One region of the Streptomyces sp. NPDC050704 genome, then DNA from elsewhere that is predicted to be linked to it. Evidence: riboswitches for the same ligand, from Rfam matches in the RefSeq annotation. Region 1 holds a riboswitch; the other holds the start of a gene.
What was found. Region 1 has a riboswitch for cobalamin ahead of AB0I18_RS29195 (cobalamin biosynthesis protein). Riboswitches for the same ligand answer to the same signal wherever they lie in the genome.
Positions count from the first base shown of each region.

Region 1 (7,533 bases):
GTGTGCCCTCGGGAGGGCGGGGTGCGGGTCGGCGCGTGGGCCGCTGGGTCATCGCTCGGGGGGCGGCGGCCAGGGTTCGCGGGCGGACGAGTCGGAGCCTGGAGTCGCGCGGGATACGGGACGTCACGGGGGCAGTCTTCCCGTTGACGGTCCGAAAACCCAAACGGAATGCCGCCGAGGGCGACGGGGGCGGCCGGCGGACCGGGCCCGGCGAGCGCTCGTGAGGCGGGAACGACCAGGTGGTACGGGGTTAAACGGAAGCTTGGGGGAACGACGAACGGAAGCCCGCCGACAAGGCGGCGGAGGTGGCTGCACGGGTGACCGCATGAGCGGAGCCGGGTGGCTACATGAGCGGGGTGAGGAAGCGGCGGAGGGCCTCTTCGTAGCCGGCCGGGTCGGCGTTCCACATGGCGCCGTGCGGGGCGCCCCGGACCGTGTGCAGCCTGACGAGGTCGGGGCGGCGGTCGGCGAGGCGGCGCGAGAGGTTCCACGGGGCCACCGTGTCGTCGGGGCCGTGCAGGACGAGGACCGGCACCTTGAGCCGATCGGGGTCGGCGGCGCCCTGGGTGCGGTCGCCGTGCAGGCCCGTGCGGCCCTGGGCGGCGCGGACGGCCAGCGGCAGCAGGGCGCCCGGGGTGCGGCGGGCCGTGGCGAGGGCGCGCAGCGTGGTCTCCCAGCTGAGGACGGGCGAGTCCAGGACGAGCCCCGAGATCCGGTCGCGCAGCGCGGAGTGCGCGGCGGCGCGCAGGGCCATGGTGGCGCCGGTGGACCAGCCGTGCAGGACGACCCGCTCGGCGCCGTGGCGGACGGCGTAGCGGATGGCCGCGTCCAGGTCGCGCCACTCCGTTTCGCCGAGGTGGTTCAGGCCGTCCGGCGGTCGGGGGGCGCCGAGGTCACCGCGGTAGGCGAGGTCGAGGACCGGGAAGTGGTGGCGGTGCAGGAACTCCATGACGTTCATGGGGTGTTCGCGGGTGGCGCCGAGGCCGTGCACGGTGATCACCCAGGTGTCCCGGGCGGCGGGCACGAACCAGGCGGGCAGGGCGCCGAGTTCGCCGGGTACGTCCACGTCGGCGTGGTCCAGGCCGAGGGCGGCGCTCGGGTTGCCGATGTGCACGCCGGGGGTGAACCACACCTTCGCGCCGGGTTCCAGCGTGCCGTGGGTGACGCGTTCCAGGCGGCGTACGACCGTGTCCGCGGGGTGCGGGGCGGCGTCCAGGAGAGGGCCGACGACCGCGTGACTGCCGTCGCCGCTGAGGCCGTACACGCCCGGGCGCTGGGAGGCCAGCGCGCGGGTCAGGGTGATCCGGCCCGCCGCCGTGGCGTGCACGGTGAGGCGGGGTTCGGTGGGCAGCGGTTTGCCCGGCGGCGCCTTCAGGGCGGCGTCGCTGGCGAAGCGGCCCGCCGCGACGGTGGCCGCGCCGGCTATCGCGACGGTGAGGGCGGTGGTGACGGCTGCGGTCGTCGGCTTCACGGTGCGCACGGGTCCAGTCTCCTGACGGAGCCCGTTGTCGGCCAGTGGAGCGGGGCAGGCGTGTTTTGGTGCGGCTCTGTTGTTCGCAGGGAGTGGGAGGTCTGCGGGGGATGCGGTGGGTTCGGGGCCGCCGGAATGGTGCGGGCGGCCTGGTCGCGGTGTCTTTGTCTGCGGGTGCGTCGTGGCTGGTCGCGCAGTTCCCCGCGCCCCTTTGGGGCGCGCCCGGACCGCTCGGGAAGCAGCCCTCAGACTTCCGGCTCACTCACCCCCGGCTGCCCGTACCCCCGAAGTCGGTCCTCCACCTCTCGTACGTCCGCCTCGGAGAGGAGTGTCGGTGTGTGGCCCGGGAGGGATGACGCGGTGAGCCACACGCGGCACATCCACTCCAGTTGGGCTGTGCGGTCGTAGGCCTGGGGCAGGGTGGTGCCGTAGGTGAGGGTGCCGTGGTTCTGGAGGAGGCAGGCTGTGCGATCGCGTAGGGCCTGGAGCATGTTCTCGGCCAACTTTTCCGTGCCGTACGTGGCGTAGGGGGCGACGCGGACGGCGCCGCCCAGCGCGGCGGCCATGTAGTGGATGAGCGGCAGCTCAGTGACGAGGGTCGAGACGGCCGTGGCGTGCACGGCGTGGGTGTGGACGACGGCCCGCGCGTCGGTGGCGCGGTAGACGGCGAGATGCATGGGCAGTTCGCTGGTCGGAACGAGCGAACCGAGCACCCGCCGGCCGTCGAGAGCGACCCCGCAGATGTCCTCCGGGCCCAGCCGGTCGTACGGGACTCCGCTCGGGGTGACCAGGACGGTGTCCCCGACACGCACCGACACGTTGCCCGACGTACCGACGACCAGACCGTCGGACACCGACCGGCGGGCCGTCGCCACGAGGTCGTCCCAAGCCTGTTCCAGTGCCTCGGGCGCCCGGGGCACGCTCCGCTCCCCCGCGTCCCGTCCGTCTCCCGCGTCCCGCCGCTGCTCAGTCATGCCGCGATCCTGCCAGCCGGGTGCCTCAACACCGCGCAGGAGAGGGCACTTTAGGGCGGAATCCCGGTCTTCGAAAGGTCACAGATGGGCATGAATCGCCAACCGTGAACGAATGACCGGCATACGACGGGCTTTCAGGGATCTTCCAGTAATCTCTGGGAGATTTTTCGTGCGCGCCGCCATTCCGGGGGGAACCATGGCTCGTGATCGCAAACCGTCCCGTCAGCGTGCCCGTCTCGTCGCGGCCTCCGTGGCGACACTGGCGCTCGGTGGAACCGCCCTCTTCGAGGTGCCTGCCTCGGCAGCCGCCAAGCCCAAGGGCCACGACGTGTCCTCGCACCAGAAGAACGTCAACTGGTCGAGCGCGAAGAGCAAAGGCGCCAAATTCGTCTACGTGAAGGCGACCGAGTCCACCACGTACCGCAACCCGTACTTCGGCCAGCAGTACAACGGCTCACGCAACGTGGGCATGGTCCGCGGGGCGTACCACTTCGCACTGCCGCACAAGTCGTCCGGCAAGGCGCAGGCGGCGTACTTCCTGCGCAACGGAGGCAGTTGGCGGGCGGACGGCTGGACGCTGCCGCCCGCGCTGGACATCGAGTACAACCCGTACGGCAAGAAGAAGTGCTACGGCCTGAGCAAGGGCGGGATGGTCAGCTGGATCAAGAGCTTCAGCGACGAGGTGAAGCGGCAGACCGGCCGCCGCCCGGTGATCTACACCAACTTCAACTGGTGGAAGATGTGCACCGGAAACAGCGCCGCCTTCGCCTCCAACCATCCGCTCTGGCTGGCTCGCTACAGCGCGTCGGCGGGGTCGCTGCCGTCGGGCTGGCGGTTCTGGACGTTCTGGCAGTACGACAACGGCAGCGGCAGCCTGCCGGGTGATCAGAATCTCTTCAACGGATCGCCGGCTCAGCTCAAGAGGTTCGCGAAGGGGTAGCGGAGCCCGGTATTCCGCCTCTGTTCGAGGATCACCGTCGCCACTTCGCCACAAGCGGAGTGGCGACACCCCTATCGGGCCACCCTGCCGCCCACCCCAGTTCATCTTCCGTTCATCCAGGTTACCTACGGTCCCTGTGCCACTGACGTCCAACAGAAGCCTGGGTAAATGGAACACATCACGCTCCTCCTCGGAATCGTGATCGTCACCGCTCTCGTGTTCGATTTCACGAACGGTTTCCACGACACCGCCAACGCGATGGCCACCACCATCTCGACCGGCGCGCTCAAGCCCAAGGTCGCGGTGGCCATGTCCGCCGTACTCAACCTTGTCGGCGCCTTCCTCTCTGTGGAGGTCGCCAACACGATCTCCAAGGGCCTCGTCGACGAATCCGGCATCCAGCCCGAGGTGATCTTCGCCGCGCTCGTCGGCGCGATCCTCTGGAATCTGCTGACCTGGCTCGTCGGACTGCCGTCCAGTTCCTCGCACGCCCTCATGGGCGGTCTCATCGGCGCCACCGTCGCCTCGGCCGGCCTGGGTGCCGTGCACGGCGACGCGCTCGTGACCAAGGTCCTGATCCCCGCCATCGCGGCGCCCGTCGTGGCGGGTATCGCCGCGCTGCTGGCCACCCGGCTGACGTACCGGCTCGGCAGGAACATCGGCGAGAAGTCGTCCAAGAAGGGCTACCGCGCCGGGCAGATCGCCTCCGCCGGCCTGGTCTCCCTCGCCCACGGCACCAACGACGCCCAGAAGACGATGGGCATCATCACCCTGGCTCTGGTGGCCGGTGGCGCCATCGCCCCGGACTCCGACCCGCCGGTCTGGGTCATCCTCTCCGCGGGTCTGGCCATCGCGCTCGGCACCTACCTCGGCGGCTGGCGCATCATCCGCACGATGGGCAAGGGGCTGACCGACCTCCAGCCCCAGCAGGGCTTCGCCGCCCAGACCAGTGCGGCCACGGTCATCCTGGCCTCCTCGCACATCGGCTTCTCCCTCTCCACCACCCACTCCGTCTCCGGTGCCGTGATGGGTGCGGGCCTCGGCCGCAAGGGGGGCGTGGTCCGCTGGTCCACGGCCACCCGGATGTTCGTCGCCTGGGGTCTGACCCTGCCGGCCGCGGCCCTGGTGGCCGCCCTCGCCGAGTACCTGACCTCCTTCGGCAACTGGGGCACGGGCGTCGTCGCCGTCTTCCTGGTCGCCTCCAGCGCCGGGATCTGGCTGGCCTCCCGCCGCCAGGTGATCGACCACACCAACGTCAACGACACCGAGGAGCCCCCCGGTGTGGTGACCACGGCCGTGGCCGCCGTCACCCCGCCCCCGGCCGGCGCCGCGGCCGAGGACGACCTGGCCGAGGACCTGTCGGCCACCATCGCGGCTCCCGACGGGACGCCCGCGAACCCGCCGGCCTCGTCGGCCGTGGTCTGAAGCGCTAAGGAAGAAACAGCATGCACATCGACTGGGCAGCCCTCGGCTCCGTCTTCGGAGTCAGCCTCATCGTCACCGTCGCCCTCGTGGCCCTCTTCACCCTCGGCATCCTCGGCCTCTCCAAGCGCGAGTCGGCCACCGCCCAGGGCGGCTCGGCGGCCCTCGCGGCCACCGGCGCCTACGCCTGCTTCGCGGCGTGCGCGGCGGCGGTGGCGTACGGGATCTATCTGATCGTCGCCTGACAGCGGCGCTTCCTCCGACAGGTCAAGCAGGTCAACAGGTGGGGTGCGGGACGGAACAACGTCCCGCACCCCACCTGTGCGTGGGCCCGTGTGTGGGTCTCAGCACACTCTCCCTTCGCAGGTCAACAGCAAGTTGACGGTTGTTCTCGGGCCGTGGTGGACTGCCGGAGCCATGTACGACGGCAGGAGAGGAAGCCGGTGCGAATCCGGCGCGGTCCCGCCACTGTTACCGGGGAATCAATCCCCCCGGGAGCCAGGAACTCTCGTCGTCGGTCTCGTCGAACCAGGGCGTGGACACCCTGAGTGAGGACATATCACCATGCGCGGCCGCCTGTTGTGGACCAGTGTGCCCAGGCCCGATACAAGGGCTTCTCTCCGGACGAGGGTTCTGCCTTACGTAACGGCGGGCTGAACCGGTGCGTGCCGATCGCGTCCACGCGTACGGCGCCGCCGCCGGCCTCCTCGGTGACCTGCTGCTCGGCGATCCCCGCCGGGGGCATCCGGTCGCCGCGTTCGGGCGGGCCGCGGGAGCCGTGGAGCGGGTGCTGTGGCGGGACCACCGGGGGTGGGGCGCGCTGCACGCCCTCGTGTGCGCCGGCGGGGCCGTGTCCGTCGCGGCTGCCGCCGCCCGTTCCGTACGTACGTCACCCACCGCCTCCAGCGCGCTGACCGCCGCCGCCACTTGGGCCGTCGTCGGGGGCACGTCCCTCGGGCGCGAGGCCCGGGCGATCGGCGGGGCGCTCGCCGCCGGGGACATCGAGGTGGCCCGGGAGCGGCTGCCGCATCTGTGCGGGCGGGATCCGCAGGCGCTGGACGCCGACGGGATCGCCCGGGCCGTGGTCGAGTCCGTCGCCGAGAACACCTCCGACGCCGTGGTCGGCGCCCTGGTGTGGGGCGCCGCGGCGGGCGTTCCGGGCCTGGTCGGATTCCGGGCGGTCAACACGCTGGACGCCATGGTCGGGCACAGGTCGCCCAGGTACCGGCGGTACGGCTGGGCCTCGGCACGGCTCGACGACGTCATGGGGTGGCCGGGGGCCCGGCTGACCGCCGTGCTCGCCGCCGTCGCCGGGAGCGATCCGCGAGGGGCCGTACGTGCCTGGCGTACCGACGCCGCGAAGCATCCTAGCCCCAACGCCGGGCCCGTTGAGGCCTCGTTCGCGGGGGCGCTCGGAGTGCGGCTCGGCGGGACGCTCTCGTACGCGGGAAGGGTCGAGCACCGGCCCGTACTCAACGGTGCGGGGCGGGCCGTGGAGGTCGGGGACATCGAGCGGGCCGTACGGCTCTCGCGGCGCGTGAACCTGCTCGCGCTCGGCGTGAGTGTCGCCGGGCGGCTGCTCACCAAGGGATTCCTCACGAAGGGGCGTACGTCATGAGTGGTGGGGGGCTGCTCGTCGCAGGCACCACCTCCGACGCGGGCAAGAGCGTCGTCACCGCCGGGATCTGCCGTTGGCTGGTCAGGCAGGGCGTCAAGGTCGCGCCGTTCAAGGCGCAGAACATGTCGCTCAACTCGTTCGTCACGCGGGAGGGCGCGGAGATCGGGCGCGCGCAGGCCATGCAGGCGCAGGCGGCGCGCGTCGAGCCCACCGCGCTCATGAACCCCGTACTGCTCAAGCCGGGCAGCGACCGCAACAGCCAGGTCGTACTGATGGGCAGGCCCGTCGGCGAGATGAGCGCGCGCGGCTACCACGGAGGACGGCAGGAACAGCTCCTCGGGACCGTGCTGGAGTGCCTCGCCGAGTTGCGGGGCACGTATGACGCGGTGATCTGCGAGGGGGCGGGCAGTCCCGCCGAGATCAATCTGCGCCGGACCGACATCGTGAACATGGGGATCGCCAGGAACGCCGGGCTTCCCGTGCTCGTCGTCGGTGACATCGACCGCGGCGGCGTCTTCGCCTCCTTCTTCGGGACGGTGGCGCTGCTGAGTGCCGAGGACCAGAAGCTGGTCGCCGGGTTCCTCGTCAACAAGTTCCGCGGCGATGTGTCGCTGCTGGAGCCGGGCCTGGAGATGCTCCACGGCCTCACTGGCCGCTCCACGTACGGCGTGCTCCCCTTCCGGCACGGTCTCGGCATCGACGAGGAGGACGGGATGGCGGTGTCGCTGAGGGGGGCGGTCCGGGAGTCCGCGGTCTCCTCCCCCGTCGGCGAGGACATCCTCCGCGTCGCCGTCTGCGCGATCCCCCTGATGTCCAACTTCACGGACGTGGACGCACTGGCGGCCGAACCGGGCGTCGTCGTGCGGTTCGTGGACCGCGCGGAGGAACTGGCCGACGCCGACCTCGTCGTCATCCCCGGGACTCGGGGGACGGTCAGGGCCCTGGAGTGGCTGCGGGAACGCGGGCTCGCGGACGCCATCGCGCGCAGAGCCGCGGAAGGACGTCCCGTACTGGGCATCTGCGGCGGCTTCCAGGTCCTCGGCGAGCACATCGACGACGAGGTCGAGTCGAAAGCGGGTGCCGTCGACGGACTCGGACTCCTGCCCGT
Region 1 is NZ_JBFAHW010000055.1:26,786-34,318, forward strand. It holds gene AB0I18_RS29165 (hypothetical protein) at 1-127, opposite strand, end outside; gene AB0I18_RS29170 (alpha/beta fold hydrolase) at 344-1,480, opposite strand; gene AB0I18_RS29175 (class II aldolase/adducin family protein) at 1,717-2,445, opposite strand; gene AB0I18_RS29180 (lysozyme) at 2,642-3,385, shown strand; gene AB0I18_RS29185 (inorganic phosphate transporter) at 3,554-4,810, shown strand; gene AB0I18_RS29190 (hypothetical protein) at 4,831-5,052, shown strand; cobalamin riboswitch at 5,192-5,336, shown strand; gene AB0I18_RS29195 (cobalamin biosynthesis protein) at 5,469-6,425, shown strand; gene AB0I18_RS29200 (cobyric acid synthase) at 6,422-7,533, shown strand, end outside.

Region 2 (7,533 bases), on a different contig from region 1:
GGGGTCGGTGATACGCAGCACGGCTTGAGCGTAGGCGTGTGAGGGGCCGGGCGCAGGGAGGCGGACGTCATTCCGGACACGCGTTCGCGGTTCAGGCATCCGCGGGTCGGCCCACGGTGCCCAGAAAGCGCACGTGAGGCCGGTCGTCGGGGCCGCCGCGCGTGACGGCGGCGCGGACTCCGTACACCTCGGCGATGAGCTCCTCGGTGAGGATGTCGCCCGGGCTGCCGCAGGCCACCACGCGCCCCTCGCGCAGGACGACGAGCTGGTCGCAGTACATCGCCGCGAGGTTGAGGTCGTGCAGCGCGACGACGCTGGTGACGGGGAGCGAGGTGACGAGGGTCAGCAGGTCGAGCTGGTGCTGGATGTCGAGGTGGTTGGTCGGTTCGTCGAGGAGGAGTTCGCGCGGTTCCTGGGCGAGTGCGCGGGCGATCTGCACACGCTGGCGCTCGCCGCCCGAGAGGGTGTGCCAGGACTGGTGGGCACGGTCGGTCAGGCCGGTGCGGCGCAGGGCCCGGCGGACGGCCTGTTCGTCGGCCGTGGACGCGGGGGTCCAGGCTCGGCGGTGCGGTATGCGGCCCAGGCGTACGACGTCCAGGACACTCAACTCGACCTGGGTGTCCGCCTGTTGTTCGACCACGGCGATCCGGCGGGCGATGTCGCGGCGGTGCAGTTCGGCGAGGGGACTGCCGTCGAGTGTGACGACGCCCGAGACCGGAGCGAGGACGCCGGCGAGCAGGCGCAGGAGGGTGGATTTGCCGGACCCGTTCGGTCCGAGCAGGCCGACGGTGGAGCCGGGGGCCGGGGTGACGCTGACGCCGTCGAGGATGAGACGGCCGTCGGCGGTACGGCTGACCCGGTCGGCGCGGAGGCCCCGGTCCGTCTTCTCGGCCTCGGTGCGGAGGCCCTCGTCCGTCTTCTCGGCCCCGGTGCGGAGGTTCTCGTTCATCGCGTCCGCCTCGTCCGGTACAGCACCAGCACGAAGACCGGCACTCCGATCAGCGAGGTCACCACGCCCACCGGCACATCCTGCGGGTCGAGGACCGTACGGGCCAGGGTGTCCACCCACACCAGGAACACCGCCCCGGCGAGGGCGGCGACCGGCAGCAGCCGTGCGTGCCCGGAACCCACCAGCGCCCGGGCGGCGTGCGGCAGGACGAGACCGACGAAGCCGATCGCGCCCGCCGAGCTGACCAGCGCGGCCGTCAGGAGTGCCGTGGCGCAGAGCAGCACCAGGCGGGTACGGGCCACGGACACCCCGAGCGTCGCGGCGGCGTCCTGGCCGAAGGCGAACGCGTCGAGCGTGCGCGCGTATCCGAGGCACACGAGCAGCGTCACCGCGAGGACCGCCAGACAGAGCCAGACGTCGGTCCAGCCCGCGCCGCTCAGCGAGCCGAGCAGCCAGAACAGCACCCCGCGGGTGGTCTCGGCGTCGGCGGCGGTCATCACGACGAAGGAGGTGAGCGCGGAGAAGAGCTGCATCGCGGCGACGCCGCTCAGTACCACCCGGTCCGTCGTGTCGCCGAGGGTGTGGCTGAGCAGCAGGACGAGCCCGAACGAGACGAGCGCGCCGAGGAACGCACCCGCGGAGACCGACACCAGGCCGCCGCCGGCCCCGAGGACGACGACGGCGACCGCGCCGGTCGAGGCTCCAGAGGAGACCCCGAGGACGAACGGGTCGGCGAGCGGATTGCGCAGCAGGGACTGCATCACCGCGCCGCACACGGCGAGGCCGGCCCCGCACACCGCCGCCAGGAGCGTGCGTGGCAGGCGCAGCTGCCAGACGATTCCGTCCCTGATCGGCGTCAACTCCGAGCTGCCCCAGCCGAGATGGGCGGCCACCACGGACCAGACGTCACCGACCCGGATGTCCGCCGGGCCGATGGTGATCGCGACGGCGACGGACGCGCAGAGCAGACCGGCACCGCCCACGGTGAGCAGTCCCAGGCGGAACCGCGTCACCCTGCCAGGCCGAACTCGCGCAGGGCCGCGGCGACCTGCTCGACGCCCTCGACCGTGCGGATGGTCGGGTTCATGGCCTGCCCGCTGAGCAGCACGTACCGCTTCTTTTTGACCGCGGTCATGTTCTTGGTGACCGGGTCGGACTCCAGGAACTCGATCTTCTTCGCGGCGGACTCGGCGGTCTGCGACTTACGGGTCAGGTCGCCGATGACCAGCACGTCGGGATCGCGGTCGGCGACCGTCTCCCAGTTGATCTGGGGCCACTCCTCGTGCGTGTCGTCGAAGACGTTCTTCGCGCCGAGGGAGCGGGTGATGACGCCGGGCGCGCCGCAACAGCCCGCCATGTAGGGGGAATCGGAGTTGGCGAACCAGTAGAGGAGGGTGACGTCCGAGGCATCGATCCCCGAAGTGGCCTTCTTCATGCGCCGTTGGAGCTCGGCGACGAGTCGCTCGCCCCGGTCCTCCACACCGAACACCTTGGCCAGGTCGCGGACTTCGCCGTAGATGGCGTCGATGCCGAGCGGCGTCTTGCGTGCGCCGTCCCCGTCGCCGGTGTTGTCCTTGCCCGCGCAGTCGGAGGGCGAGACGTACGTGGGCACGCCGAGCTTCTCGAACTGGTCCCGGGTGGCCACGCCTCCCTTGCCGAGCGTGGACACGAACGAGGCGGCGACGAAGTCGGGGTCGGCGTCCAGGACCCGTTCGAAGGAGGGGTTGTTGTCGGCGATCCGCTCGACCTTCGCGTTCGCCTTGGCCAGGCTCTTCAGCACCGGGTCGGTCCAGGTGGCGGTGCCGGCCATACGGTCGGCGAGCCCCAGCGAGAGCATGATCTCGGTGGTGCCCTGGTTGAGGGAGACCGCGCGTTGGGGCGGTGACTCGACGCGTACGGTACGGCCGCAGTTGTCGAGGGTGACGGCGGTTCTGGACGCCGCGTCGGACGCGGCCCCCGAACCGCAGCCGGTCAGCAGAAGGGCCCCGGAAAGGAGCAGGGCGGCAGGGCGGGCGGGACGTGCGATCGGCACGGGAGTTCCTCAGACGTCGAGGGCTCGAACGCGGAGCCCGGTCGTACGGTGCTCCCCCGCCGTCGTCGACCGCGGGGGCCGCCAGCAGGTCTTCGGACTCGGGGTCACCCGGACGAAGCGCCTTCCCGGACCGCCGTGTTGGTCCAGTGGCCGATGCCTCGCCCGTCACCCTCACCGCTGCGCGTCAGCTCCGGATTTCCACCGGATTCCCTGACCCACGTACATGGGTTCGACTGGCCTCGGCAAGCTATCACGTACCGGTAGAGGGCCGGTCGGAGGCCTGGACGGCGGCCGTCCGGGGAATCGCCGCGGCCGGCCCGCTGTTGTGGGCGACAGCAGAGCAGGCACCCATCGCAGGCACACATCCCAAGGAGGCCGACCGTGTACGGCGACCCGGCAACGATCCGCAAGATCCTCACCGAGCTGGGCGACACCTGGGCGGTCGTCGGCCTCTCGTCGAACGAACGGCGGGCCGCATACGGCGTGGCGGACGTCCTACAGCGCTTCGGCAAGCGCGTCGTCCCGGTCCATCCGAAGGCCGAGACGGTCCACGGGGAGCAGGGGTACGCCTCCCTCGCCGACATCCCCTTCGAGGTGGACGTGGTGGACGTGTTCGTCAACAGCGACCTCGCGGGTTCCGTCGCCGACGAGGCGGCCGCGATCGGCGCGAAGGCGGTCTGGTTCCAGCTCGGCGTCATCGACGAAGCCGCGTACGACCGCACCCGGTCCGCCGGGCTCGACATGGTCATGGACCGCTGCCCCGCCATCGAGATCCCGCGCCTGGGCTGACCCGCGGTACGGCCACGCACGGCCACCCCGGAGTCTGGGGCTCCGGCTCCGGCTCCGGGCTCCGGGCGGCGCCACCGCTTCCGCGACGCGCCGTCTCGTGCTCGTGCTCGTGCTCGTGCTCGTGCTCGTGCTCGTGCTCGTCAGCGCGCGCCTACCACCTGCGTTGCGCCGAAGTCTCTCCGTCGGCGGCGCGTCCCGCGGTGTTCGACGGTGCCGAGGGGGCCTCGAAGAGCGAGCCGGGCCGTGCGGGTGGTTCCACCACAGGGGCGGCCGCGCGTCGGCGTGCCGACTGCCGACCCCAGTCACCGTCGCCGAGGACCAGCATCGGGTCGAACATCACCACCACTCCCGCCAGCAGCAGGAAGATGCACGGCCCCAGGAGCATGGGAAGCAGGATCGAGTGGGCGGAGTCGCCCGACCATGACATGCCGGTGGCGTCGTTGAGGTTCACGCTGACGGCCGCCATGCCGGTGTAGTGCATGCCGGACACGGCGATGCCCATGACGAGGCTGGCTCCCAGGCTCGTCAGGAAGCCGCGGATCGCGATCGCCGCCCAGAGCGCGGCGGTGGCGGCGCCGATGGCGATCACCACGGAGAGCGTGACGATGCCCATGTCGTACCGGAGGTCGCCGTTCAGACGGATGGCCGCCATGCCTATGTAGTGCATGGCGGCCACGCCGAGACCGGTGAACGCACCCGCGACGAACAAGGTCGTCCAGCTCGCGCCGCGGTAGCCGACGGCGAAGACGCCGAGGCCGACCACGAGGATCGCCACGGCGAGACTGAGGATCGTCACACCGACGTCATACCTGAGGCGGGTTTCCTCGACCTGAAAGCCGATCATGGCGATGAAGTGCATCGTCCAGATCCCGCAGCCGATCGATACCGCTCCGAGGGCCAGCCAACCCGGCTTCCAGGACTTCTCGTTGCGCAGTGACCTGGTGATGCAGCGCAACCCGAGGGCGCTTCCCAGACATGCCATGACGTAAGCAGCCACGGGTGTGACCGTCCCGTAGCTGAAACCGTCGATTGTGCCTTGCATTGCCAACATCCCCCCGGATACGGCTTGTTCCGGAGGCCAGATCTACGTGCCGTAACCGTGCGGGAGCAAGCGGTTTCGGTTGATTCGCAAATAATTGCATATGCCATCAATCAATTCCGGTCAGTGATAATCACTTTCCGGCCAGAGGGAGTCATTCCCGTGGCGTGACTCCGCACCCATGTGCAATGGGCAACAAGTTGCGGTCAGCGCTCCCGCCGGGACGTCACCGTGAACTGCGCCCCGTCCGGGTCCCGCAGCACCGCCTCCGTCTCGGACGCCCCCGCCTGGACGGTCCCCCCGTGCGCCAGCGCGGAACGGACGCAGGCGTCGACGTCGGTGACCGCGAAGTGGATCTGCCAGTGCGGCCGGATCGTGGGGTCGGGGGCCGCCTCCACCGCGCCGGAGTGGATACGGGCCACCACGTCGCCGTCGCTGCGCAACACGACCTCGTCGCCGTCGTAGTGCACCTCGCAGCAGCCGGGCCGCGAGGTGGCCCACTCCAGGACCTCGCCGTAGAACATGGCGGCGTCGAAGGCGTTGCGCGTGTGCAGTCGCACGAAGGCGGGGGCGGCCCGGCGCCAGGACTCCCACCCGGCCACGAGCTGCCCCTCCCAGATGCCGAACGCCGCTCCGTCCCGGTCGGCCAGCAGGGCGACCCGGCCCGGCGGGAAGGCGAGGGGCCCGACCGCCGTCGTACCGCCGCGCTCCCGGCCCCGGGCGGCGGCCTCGTCGGCGCTGGACACGGCGAAGTAGGGGGTCCAGGCGACAGCCATCTGCCACATGGAGGCCACGGCCGCGATACCCGCCACGGGCACCCCTTGCGCGTACGCGATCCGGAACCGTTCCATCGGCTGGGCCGACCGGAACCGCCAGCCCAGCACCGCCTGGTAGAAGTCCTCCGCGGCCGGCTGGTCGCGCGCCGTCAGGCTGACCCAGCACGGGGCGCCGAACACCGAGTGGCTGGAGATGACGTCGCTTCGGAGCGTTGTGTCGCGGTTCATCGCAGTACCGTCCTGGTCGTGCCGACCGACGCGCTCGGACGCCGAACAGCAGCGGAAGCACCCTGGGGGCTAGGGGCTTCTGATGGATCTCCGCGGCGTCACGACGCCCGGCACGCTCCCCCACTGCCTTAAGGGCGTGGGAGGTGCCCCCACTCGCCGCACCGGACGAAAGCCCAAGTAGCTCCGCTACGAGGACTCCCGCCCGGCACGCCGAGAGCACGCACCGAACGCCGCTCCTTCTTCCACGGAGATCCATCAGAAGCCCCTAGTTCCGTCACCCCCAGCATCCCCCGCCCCGGCGCCCCGCGCTCCTCACGCATCACCCGGGCCACGCCTGAAAGCGGGTCGCAGCAGGTCCCGAGTACCCGGGTGCCGCGGCCGAAACGAGGCGCCTCAGCCGTGCGGGGGCCGGTCGCCCAGCCGGTGGTCGGCCGGATTCAGCGCCTCGTCCACGACCCGGCGCAGGTGGCCGCCCCGCAGGGAGCAGATCACCCGGCGGCCCTCCTTACGTGTGTTGACGAGGCCCCCGAGGCGCAGCCGGGCCGGGTGCCGGCCGACGGCCGGGCGGCGGCGCAGAGCCAGGCGGGTGCGGTCCCCAAGGAGGGCGACGAGTTCGGCGGCCAGGGCGAACTGCTCCTCGCCCGGGATGTGCGGGTGCTCAGCGTTCGCAAGTGATAGGTACATGCATGCGTTCGTACGCACATAACGGCGGGCTCAGGCGACCCCGAGCCCCTCCAGCACCACGGCGTTCGGCAGCTCCACGAACGCCTTCCCCGGCACCAGCAGCTTTCCGCGGCGACGGCCGCTGCCCACCAGGACGTACGGAAGGTCGGCCACCGCCGCGTCCACCAACACCGGCCAGCCGGCGGGGAGTCCGATCGGCGTGATCCCGCCGTACTCCATGCCCGTCTCGCCGGTGGCCGTGTCCATCGGCGCGAACGACGCCTTGCGCGCGCCGAGTTGGCGGCGCACCACACCGTTCACGTCGACCCGGGTGGCGGAGAGGACGATGCAGGCGGCGAGTGTGGTCTCCCCGCCGCGCTTGCCGGCGACGACCACGCAGTTCGCGGACTGGCCGAGGAGTTCCGGTCCGTAGTGCTCCAGGAAGGTGGCGGTGTCGGCCCACTCCGGCTCGGTGTCGACGTACACGATCTGGTCGGCGGGGACACTGCCGGTCCACTGGCGTACGGCATCGGCGACCGGGCCGGTCAACTCGTCGAGGCGGTCGGGAGCGGGCGTGGCGTTGTCGAAGTGTCCGATGGGTGCGCGCATGACGGCACGCTAACAGCCGCCCGAACGGCCCCGGGCGGGGGTCTCAGTGCACGCCGGGGACCGACACCGTCAGGACCATCTTCAGCGGTACGTCACCGGTGTTGGCGTACGTGTGGGGGGCGCCGGCCTCGAAGGAGACGCTCGCGCCCGCCGGGACCCGGTACTCCACGCCGTCGACGGTGAGCGTCAACTCCCCCTCGGTGACGTGGATGAGCTCGACCGTGCCGACGGGGTGCGGGTCCGAGGAACTGCCCTCGTCCGGCATCAGCAGCCAGTCCCACATCTCCAGCGGGCCGGGCGCCTCGGCGCCCGCGAGGAGCCGGCTGTAGCTGCCGGCGTCGGTGTGCCAGAGCCGTACGGCCTGGTCGGCCGGGACGATGCGGACCTTCGGGCCCTGTTCGTAGTCGAGCAGCGTGGTGATGCTGATGCCGAGCGCGTCGCCGATCTT
Region 2 is NZ_JBFAHW010000037.1:68,035-75,567, forward strand. It holds gene AB0I18_RS22610 (hypothetical protein) at 1-21, opposite strand, end outside; gene AB0I18_RS22615 (ABC transporter ATP-binding protein) at 92-949, opposite strand; gene AB0I18_RS22620 (iron chelate uptake ABC transporter family permease subunit) at 946-1,962, opposite strand; gene AB0I18_RS22625 (ABC transporter substrate-binding protein) at 1,959-2,981, opposite strand; cobalamin riboswitch at 3,047-3,234, opposite strand; gene AB0I18_RS22630 (CoA-binding protein) at 3,363-3,770, shown strand; gene AB0I18_RS22635 (MHYT domain-containing protein) at 3,922-4,812, opposite strand; gene AB0I18_RS22640 (VOC family protein) at 5,016-5,813, opposite strand; gene AB0I18_RS22645 (transcriptional regulator) at 6,207-6,497, opposite strand; gene AB0I18_RS22650 (YbaK/EbsC family protein) at 6,528-7,085, opposite strand; gene AB0I18_RS22655 (XRE family transcriptional regulator) at 7,129-7,533, opposite strand, start outside.
Region 2: it holds a riboswitch for cobalamin, as region 1 does, so the genes downstream of both, AB0I18_RS22625 (ABC transporter substrate-binding protein) here and AB0I18_RS29195 (cobalamin biosynthesis protein) in region 1, are expected to answer to the same signal.